Regions from separate parts of the Bradyrhizobium sp. 41S5 genome, predicted to be linked through region 1. Evidence: predicted binding sites of a transcription regulator. Region 1 holds the regulator's gene; each other region holds the start of a gene.

Region 1 (4,279 bases):
TCCTGGTGACGCAATGGGTCGCAGCGCTCCCGGGCGCGGTCGGCCGGATGGCGGCGTTCGGGATCGGGCCGCTGATCGTCGCAAGCGCGGGCCTCGTCCTGCTCGGGTTGTTGCGGACGCCGCTGCGCTGGTCGGGTGCGGTGCTGCTGGTGGCGGCCTCGGTCTGGGCGGTGCGGGTGCCGCAGCCGGACGTGCTGGTCTCCGCCGACGGCCGCAACGTCGCGGTGCGGGGCGGCGACGGGCGGCTGCATCTGATGCACAGCGCGAAGGACGCCTTCCTCGTCAAGGAGTGGCTGGCGGCGGATGCCGACGCGCGGACCGCGACGGACGCGTCGCTCGGCGAGGGCGTCTCCTGCGATCCGAGCGGCTGCGTGACGCAAGGGCCCGGCGGCGCCTTCGTCGCGCTGGCGAGCCGGCCCGAGGCGCTGGCCGACGATTGCGACCGTGCGGCACTGATCGTGACCGCACGGCCGGCACCGCGGGACTGCGCGGCCTCGGTGATCGATGCCGAGCGGCTGCGGCGCCACGGCGCGCTGGTGCTGCGGCGCATCAGGGACGGCTACGCCATCGATGCGGTCAAGCCCGGAGGGATCGACCGGCCGTGGTCGCCAGCGGTTCCCGGCGACGGTGAGGCTGCGACGACGTTGCGCGCCCCCGCAAGCGCGCCGCGGCCCACCGTCGATGCGACGCCGGCCGAGACCGATTTGCAGGGCGAAGATTAGCCGTTGTCGGGCGAGGGGCCGGTCGGCAACTCGAACAGGCCGAGATGGTATTCGTCGGAGTCAGGGCCGGCGTCAGGCTTCTTGACGAGGGTGAAGGAAGCCTCGGGAAATTGCTCCCAGACCTTCAGGTCGTCAGCCGTCACCGTCAGCCAGCCGAACCGGAACAAGTAGCGGCCCGGCTCCGTGACGCGTCCAGCCTTTTGCCATGTGACCTTGTCGACCACCACGCACGTCCTCCGTGCCCGATGATGCGCCAAGGCGCGCGCCGACGCAATTCTCCAGCCGCGCCCCGGAACCCGGCGTCCGGGGTCGCTCGAAATCGCTTAGGTCATCCGCCGCTGAACGGGTTCATTCCGCGGCGACGATGTGCTCAACCCAAAAACAGCGACGCAAATGCGGAGGGCCGCCGCTCCACAACCTTCGGCTTCTGCTCGACCGGCGGATGCAGTGCCGGCAATTGCAGCACGCTGACACGTTGTCCCTCGACGAGCTGGGTCACCAGCACATGGCTGCCGTCGGGGAATTCGACCGCGTCATGATGGCGATCGGGAACGTCGGGCTCGACTTCGTTGAACACCCCGACGCGGAAGTTCATCGTCTTGGTCCAGATCCAGCGGCTGTCGTAGCGAACGTTCTCGGCGAAAGCGAGCTCGGTGCCCGGCAGCATGCAGACCGCGACAGTGGGATCGGTCTCCGAAGCAAAGCCGCGGGTCGACGTGCCGCGGAAAGTCGTGGTGATCAGCGTCTCTCCAACAATGGCGGGGCGCGACGCCACGGCGTGCAGACTATAGTCACACATCGGATGGCTCCTCTAATCGAGGTAGCGACCAGTGCCTCTCCTTGAGGCATAGGGCCTCTACCAGAGTGGACGATAGCGAACGAGTGTCTCCTCGTTTCTGGGCGATTGTACGACTGGTCGCCCAACGCCCCAATCACAAACACGCGACGCCGCGTGAGAGGTGTCGGAGCGCATCGGGCAAACAGCACGTTACGCTATCATTCAAGGAACGATCCGATGTGTTGCTCGTTCCCCGCCGCCATCAGTATTTGCGATAGAGGCCGATCAGCTTGCCCTGGATGCGGACCCGGTTCGGCGGCAGGATGCGTACTTCATAGGCGGTATTGGCCGGCTCCAGCGCGATCGACGCGCCGCGGCGGCGGAAGCGCTTCAGGGTGGCTTCCTCCTCGTCGATCAGCGCCACCACGATGTCGCCGGTGTTGGCGACGTCGTTGCGCTGGATCAGCGCCATGTCGCCGTCGAGGATGCCGGCGTCGACCATCGAGTCGCCGCGCACTTCCAGCGCATAGTGCTCGCCGGAGCCGAGCATGTCGGGCGGCACGCTGATGGTGTGGCTGCGGGTCTGCAGCGCCTCGATCGGCGTGCCGGCGGCGATCCGGCCCATTACGGGGACCGCGACCGGACGGTTGCCGTCGTCCTCGGCGATCGGCGGCGTGCTGGTGCGCTTGCCGAGGGTGCCTTCGATGACGCTCGGGGTGAAGCCGCGGCGGCCGTTGCCGCCGCCGGCCGAGAGCTCAGGCAGCTTGATGACTTCGATGGCGCGGGCGCGGTTGGGCAGGCGGCGGATGAAGCCGCGCTCCTCCAGTGCAGTGATCAGGCGGTGGATTCCGGACTTCGAGCGCAGGTCGAGCGCATCCTTCATCTCGTCGAAGGAGGGCGGTACGCCGGCCTCTTTCAGACGTTCATTGATGAAACGCAGAAGTTCGTACTGTTTGCGCGTGAGCATCTCGAGTATTCCCCCGGTTGGTAGCGTCGTTCGATTCCGAGACTTTTCAGGCGGGGCCTGACCTCAGGAGCACGGTGCTCATCACAAGCGCTCCCTCGCGGCCTCCCATTTGTACACACCAGTACTCGAAACAAATCATGAACGGACACTATATGTTCGATATGTGTTCCGCAACCACTTAATTTCCGGTGAACGCATCCGGCAGCGCACAATCGGCGGGCCGTGCGAGCCTCACTCAGGCAGCATCAGAATCTCGCATTCGCTGCCTTTGCCGGCGGCAGGCGCAAACGGCGGACGCACGAGAAGTGCCCGTGCCGCAGCGAGATTCCCGAGCAGCGACGAGTCCTGCTGCGTGACAGGCGTTGCGATCAGCGTGCCGTCTTCGCGCTCCTCGAGGCGCGCGCGCAGATAGTCCTCGCGCTGGTCGTTGGCGGCGAGATCGCGGCCGAGCAGGGCGCTGGCGCGGACATGATGGACAGTCTTTCGGCCGCTTAGCGCCCGAATCAACGGCACCAGAAACAGGAAGGCGCAGACATAGGAGGACACCGGATTGCCGGGCAGGCCGATCACCCGCATCGCGCCGAGCCGGCCATGCATCATCGGCTTGCCGGGGCGCATCGCGATCCGCCAGAACGCCATCTGAACGCCCTCGGCTTCCAGCGACTGCTTGACCAGGTCGTGGTCGCCGACCGAGGCGCCGCCGGTCGTGATCAGGATGTCGGCACCGGTCTCGCGGGCCCGGCGGATGCCGGCGGTGGTCGCTTCTACCGTGTCGGCGGCAACCCCGAGGTCGACGGTCTCGGCGCCTTCGGCGCGCGCCAGCGCCCGCAGCGCATAGCCGTTGGAATAGACGATCTGGCCGGGGCCGGGCGTCGAGCCCGGCATCACCAACTCGTCTCCGGTCGCCAGCACCGCGACCTTCGGACGGCGGTGCACCGCGAGCTCCGGATAGTTCATGGCGGCGGCCAGCGACAGCGCGCGATCGGAGAGGCGGCTGCCGGCATTGAGCAGCACGTCGCCCGCACGGAAGTCGACGCCGGCCGGGCGGATGTGCCGTCCGGCGGTTGCGGCCTCCGTGATCGTGATGTGGTCGCCGTCGACGGCGGTGTCTTCCTGGATGATGACGGCGTCGGCGCCATCGGGGATCACACCGCCGGTGAAGATCCGCACCGCTTCGCCGGCGCCGACCATCCGCTCGAACGGCCGGCCGGCGGCGACTTCCCCGATCACCTTGAGCCGGGCCGTCAGATCACCAGCGTCGGCCGCCCGCACGGCATAGCCGTCCATCGCCGACATCGGCTGCGGCGGCTGGGTGCGCCGCGCGGCGAGGTCGCGCGCCAGGGTGCGGTGGTAGGCGGCATCGAGCGCGACCATCTCCTCCGGCAGCGGTTCGGCGCCGGCGAGGACGGCGGACAGGGCATCGGCAACCGGCATCAGGGCCACGCTCGGAGCTCCATCAATCCAAATGTTCAATACCAAGTGCAGTCAGAGCCCTCGCCACGTCATCCGTCGATGTCACGTGGATGGCATGAAGGCCGCGCGCCCGCGCGCCCTCGATGTTGGCGGCCAGGTCGTCGAAGAACAGGATCCGCGACGCCGGCACACCGATGGCTTTTACCACATGATCGTAGGCCTCGGCGTCGGGTTTCCGAAAGCCGATCATCGAGGACAGGAAGACGGTGCGGAAATGGCTGAGCAGCTCGGCATGGATGACCGAGAAATGCGCGACATGGGCCGGATTGGTGTTGGAGAAGGCGTAGAGCGGCATCCGCACGGCGGCGCTCGCGAGCAGGGGGGCAATTCCCGGCATCT
Region 2 (4,279 bases), 3.7 Mb from region 1:
CCGCGCTTTCGCGTGGCTCGGCTTCGCTCAGCTCGCCTTCTTCACGAACGCCGGCTTGCCGACCTTCTTCTCGATCGCGCGCTTGAGATCGAGCGCACGGGGCGAGAGCACGTCGGCCTTGGCCTTCAAGAGATAGGCGTCGAGGCCGCCATTGTGGTCGACGCTCTTCAGCGCATTGGTCGAGACGCGCAGGCGCACGTTGCGGCCGAGCGCGTCCGAGATGAAGGTCACGTTGGCCAGGTTCGGCAGGAAGCGCCGCTTGGTCTTGATGTTGGAGTGGCTCACCTTGTGGCCCGTCTGGGGGCCCTTGGCCGTCAGTTCGCAGCGCCGGGACATTACCAAAATCCTTATTGCATCCCCGCCTCTCGATCGGACGTGCAATCACACGGCCCGCGCGGGGGTTTTGAATTCGCGTCCATTTTCCAGGAACCGCGGGTGTATAGGGGGAGAATACCCGAGCGTCAAGATTATATCGCCGCATAACCGTCGCGGGAAATGGCGGTTCATAAGCGCTTCCAGCCACTTAACGGCGGATATGGCAACCATATAAAGGGCGTATTCGGCTGCAAGTCTTGGTTCCATAACAGATGCGCGCGTTGTCCGGCCGAATTGTCCAGATGGATGACGAAAGAGCGCCGATAGCAGGACCGTCAGGTAGGTTAAGTGACCACCGCCATTGCCCTTTTGCCCCCGCTCGGCCGGCTCGTCGGTCTGTGCGCCGGTGCCCTCTTGCTGTTTTGCGCCGAGCGAGCCAGCGCGCAAGGGCGGCTCGACGCCCAGTATGAGGCGACCTTGGCCGGTATCCCGGTAGGCAAGGGCAGCTGGACCATCGAAATCGGCGACGACACCTTCTCGGCCTCGGCCCAGGGCGGCACCGCGGGCCTCCTGAAGGCGTTCTCCGGCGGCAGCGGCTCGGGCGCCTCGCAGGGCCGCGTCGTCAACGGCGTGCTGACAGCCACCTCCTATACCGCGACCACCACCACCTCGAAGAAGTCGGAGACGATCCGGATGGTGCTGGCGGGTGGCGGCATCAAGGAATCCACGATCGAGCCGGAGCCGCCGGTCGATGCCGACCGGCTGCCGGTGACGGAGGCGCAGAAGAAGAACGTGTTCGATCCGATGACCGGCTCGTTCCTGCGCGCGCCCGTCAATGCCGAATTGATGAGCCCGGATGTCTGCCGCACCGGCGCCGGCGTGTTCGACGGCCGCATGCGCTACGACCTCAAGCTCGATTTCAAGCGGGTCGAGATCGTGAAAGCCGAGCGCGGCTATCACGGCCCGGCGCTGGTCTGCGCGCTCTATTTCGTGCCGATCTCGGGCTACATCCCGGATCGCCCTGTCATCAAATATCTCGCCGCCCAGCGCAACATGGAGGTCGCCTTCGTGCCGATCGCGGGCACCCGCCTTCTGGTGCCGTTCCGCATGACGATCCCGACCCCGCTCGGCCAGGCCATGCTGGAAGCCACCTCGTTCGTCACCACAGCCGCGCCGCCGCGCGTGGCGAAGACGCAGTAAGGGTGAGCAGCGGAAGTGCTTGACCGTCATCCCCGCGCAAAGGCTTCGCCTTTGTCGCTGGAGGAGCGCGCTCTTGCGCGCGTCTCGAAGGATCGACGGCCACCAGCGGGGGCCGTGCATCCTTCGAGGCTCGCTCCGCTCGCACCTCAGGATGACGGGTCAGGGAAGGTGACCGGATCAAGGAATGCAACAAACGTCACCGGAATCCAGTTGACTCTTGCCGGCTTCTGATTCGACTCGTCCGCCTCTGGAATTTAAGGAATTCAGTCCGCATATCCCGTGCTTGTGGAGCCCGCTCAAACTTGATCTAGTGCCGCCGCCTTCAGCCAGCCCGAGATGTTGCGGTGAACGTTTCAGGCCTGGAATGGAGTCACCGATTCGGGCGTGATTCGTTCCGGACTCGTTCCGAAGCTTAAGGGCGGCGCAGAAAGCGTCGCATTGTGAGACAGATTCGCCTCAGATGATGCCCATGATCGATCAGTTTCCGGATTTCCGCGTCATTGCGAGGAGCGCAGCGACGAAGCAATCCATCGTGCCGACGCGCACGCGAAATGGATTGCTTCGCTTCGCTCGCAATGACGGCTGACAGCCGCCTTCAGTAAAGAAACAACTGCAAAATATGGCTTTCTCAACTTCGTTCGGAAATGACCGCGTGCCCGGCGCAGGCGTCACTGCGGTGCTGGGGCCGACCAACACCGGCAAGACGCATCTCGCCATCGAGCGCATGCTGGCGCATTCGTCCGGCCTGATCGGGCTGCCGCTGCGGCTGCTCGCGCGCGAGGTCTACAACAAGGTCGCGGCCCGCGCCGGCGTCGATAACGTCGCGCTGATCACCGGCGAGGAGAAGATCAAGCCGAAGGCGCCGCGCTTCTGGGTCTCGACCGTGGAAGCGATGCCGCGCGATCTCGATGTCTCGTTCCTTGCGGTCGACGAGATCCAGATCGCGGCCGATCTCGAGCGTGGGCATGTGTTCACCGATCGCATGCTCAACCGCCGCGGCCGCGACGAGACGCTGCTGCTTGGCGCAGCCACGATGCGGCCGATCATCGAGCGACTGTTGCCGGGCGCCTCGATCGTCACGCGGCCCAGATTGTCGCAGCTCGAATTCGCCGGCGACCGCAAGATCACGCGGCAGCCGCGGCGCACCGCGATCGTCGCGTTCTCCGCCGATGAGGTCTACGCGATCGCCGAACTGATCCGACGCCAGCATGGCGGCGCGGCCGTGGTGCTGGGCTCGCTCTCGCCCCGCACGCGCAATGCGCAGGTCGAGATGTTCCAGAACGGCGACGTCGATTACCTCGTCGCCACCGACGCGGTCGGCATGGGGCTCAATCTCGACGTCGATCACGTCGCCTTCGCCTCCGACCGCAAATATGACGGCTATCAGTTCCGCCGGCTGACGCCGGCCGAATTCGCGCAGATCGCGGGCCGCGCCGGGCGCGCCACGCGCAACGGCACTTTCGGCACCACGGGCCGCTGCGCGCCGTTCGAGCCGGAGCTCGTCAATGCGCTGCAGAACCACACCTTCGACAGCGTCAAGATGCTGCAATGGCGCAACGCCAGGCTCGATTTCGCCTCGCTCGGCGCGCTGCAGGTGTCGCTGGCGCTGACGCCCAATCATGAGGCACTGACGCGGGCCCCGGTGGCCGAGGATATGCGGGTGCTCGAACACGTCGCACGCGACGCCGAGGTGCGCGAATTCGCGCATGGCGCTGATGCGGTGGAGCGGCTGTGGGAGGCCTGCCAGGTTCCGGACTACCGAAAGCTGTCGCCGGCCGCCCATGCCGAACTCGTGACCACGCTGTACGGCTTCCTGATGCAAAAGGGTCGCATCCCTGATGCATGGTTTGCCGCCCAGGTCGACCAGGCCAACCGGACCGACGGCGATATCGACACGCTATCCGGCCGGATCGCGCAGATCCGGACCTGGACCTTCGTTGCCAACCGGCCCGACTGGCTCTACGACCCGGAGCACTGGCAGGGGATCACGCGCGATCTCGAAAATAAATTGTCCGATGCGCTGCATGAACGGCTCACGGAGCGTTTCGTTGACAGGCGGACCAGTGTATTGATGCGCCGCCTGCGGGAGAACTCAGTTTTGAATACGGAAATTGGCAAGACCGGTGAAGTGATCGTGGAAGGCCACGTGATCGGCCGGCTCGATGGTTTCACCTTCGCACCCGATGCGGCCGAGGCCGGCAGCGACGCCAAGGCGCTGCAAGCCGCCGCCCAGCAGGTGCTGGCGCGCGAGATCGATACGCGTGCCGAGAAACTGGGCGCCGCTCCCGACGAGCAGTTCGTGCTGGCCTCCGACGGCACCATCCGCTGGACCGGCGATGCGGTGGCCAAGCTGGTGGCCGCCGACGACGCGCTGCATCCGCGGCTGCGCATCATTTCCGACGAGCGGCTGACCGGCGCCTCGCGCGAGGCCGTGCAGACCCGGCTCGATCTCTGGCTCAAGACGCATATCGAGAAGCTGCTCGGGCCGCTGTTCGAACTGTCCAAGGCCGAGGATATCCAGGGCATCGCCCGCGGCATCGCCTTCCAGCTCGTCGAGGCGCTCGGCGTGCTCGAGCGCAGCAAGATCGCCGCCGAGATGAAGGATCTCGACCAGCCCTCGCGCGCCGCGCTGCGCAAATACGGCGTGCGCTTCGGCGCCTATCACATCTATTTCCCGCAGCTCCTGAAGCCCGCGGCGCGCTCGCTGGCGTCGCTGCTGTGGGCCGAGAAGCAGAGCAATGTCGACATGGGCGCGCTGTCGAAT
Region 3 (4,279 bases), 2.0 Mb from region 1:
CTTCTCTTCCTTGACCCGCTGAAAGCCGGCACGCGCATAGATACCGCGCGCGGCGAGCAGGATGCTCTGGGTCCACAGCGTCATCTTCTTATAGCCCATCTCGCGTGCGGAGCGGATGCATTGCTCGACCAGCGCGTGGCCCACGCCGAGCCCGCGCGCCTTCTCCTCCACCGCCAGCAGCCGCAGCTTGGCGACCCCGTCGCCGCCGTTGACCAGGAAGACCGAGCCGACCGGCTCGCCGTCGACCTCCGCGATCCAGCAATGCTCACGGTCCGGATCGAACGATCGCAGAAACTGCGCGCAGATCTCGGCCACCAGTGCCTCGTAACTGATGTCCCAGCCATACTCCTCCGCGTAGACGCGCCCCTGTTGCGAGATCACCCAGCCCATGTCGCCGATGCGATGGCTGCGCAACAGGAAACCCACTGGCTTCTCGGCCGGCGGCTCCAGCGACTGCTCGATCGTGCTCATGGCACGCACCACGGCCGCACGCCGGTTGCCGTCCATCTGCTTGAGCAGCGCCCCGACCTCGCTGCGCGAGCGGCGGTCGAGATCAGCGGCAGCAGTGCGGCCCTTGGCGGTCAGGGCCACCTCGTTGACGCGCCTGTCGGCCTTTGACGGCTTGCGGGTCACGATCTGGCGGCGCTGCAGTGCCGCCAGCGTCCGGCTGACGAAGCCGGCATCGAGGTCGAGATCGCGCACCAGGTCGGTCGCGGTGCAGTTCGCGCGATGGGCGAGCTCGTAGATGATTCGCGCTTCCTGCAGCGTGAATGTCGAGTGCAGCAGCTTCGGCTCGATGATGCCGAGCTTGCGGGTATAGAACCGGCTGAAGCCGCGGACCGCGGCGACCTGGCTATCGAGGGCGGTGTCATGGGAGTTTGATTTCATCAAACATATTATTTGACGGAATCAAATAATCCGCAAGCGCTTTCTGACGCGTTTTCTTCGCGCGAACCGGTGCCTGCTTCGCTTGAGTATGCCCTACGCCACCATGATCCGGCTGCGCAGCATGGTGCGGGAGGAGCGGCCGAGCCGGCGCAGCAGCCGCGCCTCGGAGCGGCGGGCGTCCGGCCGGTAGCCGCCGATCCGCTCATAATGCTCGCGCGCGATCAGGAGGCCCTGTTCGGCCGAGGGGCCGGCGATCATGCGGGCGACGAATTTGAGGCCGTCGCGCAGGCCGGGGTCGGTATAGGGCGCGCGGGCGTAGCGGAATATCCCGGCGCGGTCCTTGCCGCTTGCCGCCACCATCTGGATGAACTGGGTGGTCTCCTCGATCCAGCCGGCGTCGAGCACCGCGCCCGGATGCAGGAACATCAGCCAGGGCGAACGCGCCTGCCGCGCGCCTGCGGCGAGCGCCGCGGCGCGCGTGCCCTCGAAACGCAGGAAGTGACAGCCGGCGATGTCGGCAACGCGCTCCATCACGTCGCTGTTGGTGCGGTCGACCAGCAGCACCTCCCGGATGACGCCGGCGGCCGCGCCCGGCACCAGCGCCGCGAGCGTTGCGACCGCGGTGCGCTCGACTCCGTCGGTGGGGATGATCACGCTCAGCATGATTTTGAGGCTTCGATGGCTCAAACGGTGGAGAAACTCCGGCCGTGTTATCACCTTGTCATATTCAAAGCAGCCTGTTCGCCTGCAGATTTTTACGCCATCACTTTGTGGATTTTCTCGGCTGGTGTTCTTGATTTGTTCTAAGGCTGTGCTAGCTTCATAACATGAGCCGAGCATCCTCTCATGCCCTCAAGCACCCGCCGGTAACGGCGCCCTCCGATAACCCGGCGGGTGCACCTTCACCTGTTCCTGCCCCTTTTCCCGAGCTTGCGGTCGCGATCGAGCGCGAGCGGCGGCGCGGCCGCGGCGCGCAGTCCAACGCCAGCGGCCGCTACGAAGCCGAGGCGCGGGTTGCCTTCGACGACGGCTGGCAGAGCCTCGAAGACCTGCCGCCGTTTTCGACCAGCGTGGCGCTCGACACCTCGCGCAAGGTGATCACCCCCAACGACTCGCCCGATATCGGCTTCGACCGCTCGATCAACCCCTATCGCGGCTGTGAGCATGGCTGCGTCTATTGCTTCGCGCGGCCGACCCACGCCTATCTCGGCCTGTCGCCGGGACTCGACTTCGAATCCAAGCTGTTCGCCAAGCCGGATGCGCCGGCGCTGCTCGAGAAGGAGCTGGCGGCGCCCGATTACGAGGCGCGGATGATCGCGATCGGCACCAACACCGATCCCTATCAGCCGATCGAGCGCGAACGGAAGATCATGCGCGGCATCCTCGAGGTGCTTGAGCGTGCCGGGCATCCGGTCGGCATCGTCACCAAGTCGGCGCTGGTGACCCGCGACATCGACATCCTGGCGCGGATGGCCAAGCGCAATCTCGCCAAGGTCGCGCTCTCGGTGACGACGCTCGACCCGAAACTCGCCCGCACCATGGAGCCGCGCGCCTCGACCCCGTCGAAGCGGCTCGAGGCGATCAAGCGGCTCGCTGACGCCGGCATCCCGACCACGGTGATGGTCGCGCCCGTGATCCCGGCGCTGAACGATTCCGAGATCGAGCGCATCCTCGATGCCGCCGCCCATGCCGGCGCCAGGGAGGCGAGCTACGTGCTGTTGCGGCTGCCGCTCGAGGTGCGCGATCTGTTCCGCGAATGGCTGATGGCGAACTATCCCGACCGCTATCGCCACGTCTTCACGCTGATCCGCGACATGCGCGGCGGCCGCGACTACGACTCGCAATGGGGCACAAGGATGAAGGGCACCGGCCCGATGGCCTGGATGATCGGCCGCCGTTTCGAGATCGCGTGCGAAAAGCTCGGCCTCAACAAGCGGCGCACCAAGCTGACCACCGATCACTTCGCCAAGCCGAAACGCAGCGGGCAGCAGCTGAGCTTGTTCTAGTGGAGGCCCGTAGCCCGGATGCAGTGCAGCGAAATCCCGGGCCTCGCATCCGCGGCCAAAACTTTCCCGGATTACGCTTCGCTCCATCCGGGCTACGAAGAAGAAGTCAAAACAGTGAGTGCAAACATGAGTAACGCCCCGACCGCCCGCTTTACCGTCCTCACGCTCGGCGTCAGCGACATGCGCGCCAGCATCTCCTTTTACGAATCGCTCGGCTTCACCAGAAAGATGCGCGCGACCGGCGAGGAGGTTGCCTTCTTCGAGACCGGCGGCAGCGTGCTCGGGCTGTTCCCATGGCATCTGCTCGCCGACGACGCCGGGTTGCCGGATCAGCCGCGGCCTTCAGCGTTCCGCGGCGTTGCGGTTGCCTGGAACTGCAACGACGATGCCGAGGTCGATCGCGTGATGGCATTCGCGCTGTCGAAAGGCGCCACATTGCTCAAGCCCGCGCAGTCGACAAGCTATGGCGGTTATTGCGGCTATTTCGGCGATCCCGACGGCCACGCCTGGGAAGTGGTGCGGGCGCCGGGCTTCGAGGTTCTCGATAACGGGCGGGTGTCGATCCCGGATTAGGGCGAGCCGAATTGAATAGCGGGGAAGGGCGCCGAGTTCCCGGTTGCGCGGGAGAGCCGGCTTGATCACCATCCCCGCATGATTCGGGATAAAGCCAAAAGCATGCCAAAGACGGCGTCGAAGACGGTGTCGGCCAAATCAGCCGGGCCGGACAAGCGCGTCATCGCCGTGACGCGGCCGAGCTTTCGGCGCGAGCGCGCGCTGATCAAGCGGGGCGTCTGGCCGGTCGCCGGCTGCGACGAGGCCGGTCGCGGCCCGCTGGCAGGTCCCGTGGTCGCCGCCGCCGTGGTGCTCGACCCCGCTCGCGTTCCCAAGGGCCTCGATGATTCCAAGCGGCTGACCGCCGAGCGCCGCGAGGAACTGTTCGAGGAAATCTGCGCCACCGCAGCGTTCTCGGTCGCGGTGGCCTCGCCGGCGCGAATCGACCGTGACAATATCCTGCGCGCCTCGCTGTGGGCGCTGGCGCGCGCCGTCCATGCGCTGCCGGAAATGCCGAAACACGTCTTCGTCGACGGCCGCGACAAGCTCGCGACCCCCTGCAACTGTGATGCCGTGATCGGCGGCGACGGTATTGTGGCCTCGATCGCGGCGGCCTCGATCGTTGCCAAGGTGACGCGCGACCGCCTGATGTGCGCGCTGGCGCTGGATTGCCCCGGCTACGGTTTCGAGCAGCACAAGGGCTATGGCGTCCCCGAGCACCTCGAGGCGCTGGACCGGCTCGGCCCCAGCACCCATCACCGCAGCTTCTTCGCGCCGGTCGTCGCCGCGCGGCTGAAGCACTTCCCGGTCCCGGCCGAGCCCGACCTGTTCAT

Evidence for each region. Region 1 encodes LexA, which represses DNA repair genes until DNA is damaged. Its sites were predicted from a motif close to TGTTCNNNNTGTGTTCNG; they were not measured.
Region 2: HAP47_RS39370 (helicase-related protein) is a predicted target of LexA. The motif match lies at 1,906-1,923, and genes of this name have one in related genera.
Region 3: HAP47_RS31325 (PA0069 family radical SAM protein) is a predicted target of LexA. The motif match lies at 1,677-1,694, and genes of this name have one in related genera.

Annotation. Positions count from the first base shown of each region.
Region 1 is NZ_CP083721.1:4,524,984-4,529,262, reverse strand. Features, by position in the region: partial or broken gene HAP47_RS21695 (ComEC/Rec2 family competence protein) at 1-722, shown strand, start outside; gene HAP47_RS21690 (hypothetical protein) at 719-946, opposite strand; gene HAP47_RS21685 (hypothetical protein) at 1,093-1,521, opposite strand; gene lexA (transcriptional repressor LexA) at 1,763-2,467, opposite strand; gene HAP47_RS21675 (molybdopterin molybdotransferase MoeA) at 2,699-3,910, opposite strand; gene HAP47_RS21670 (HAD family hydrolase) at 3,924-4,279, opposite strand, start outside.
Region 2 is NZ_CP083721.1:8,217,614-8,221,892, reverse strand. Features, by position in the region: gene rpmB (50S ribosomal protein L28) at 28-336, opposite strand; gene HAP47_RS39375 (DUF3108 domain-containing protein) at 685-1,515, shown strand; gene HAP47_RS39370 (helicase-related protein) at 2,135-4,279, shown strand, end outside.
Region 3 is NZ_CP083721.1:6,517,265-6,521,543, reverse strand. Features, by position in the region: gene HAP47_RS31335 (bifunctional helix-turn-helix transcriptional regulator/GNAT family N-acetyltransferase) at 1-888, opposite strand, end outside; gene HAP47_RS31330 (glycosyl transferase) at 982-1,551, opposite strand; gene HAP47_RS31325 (PA0069 family radical SAM protein) at 1,716-2,894, shown strand; gene HAP47_RS31320 (VOC family protein) at 3,021-3,467, shown strand; gene HAP47_RS31315 (ribonuclease HII) at 3,546-4,279, shown strand, end outside.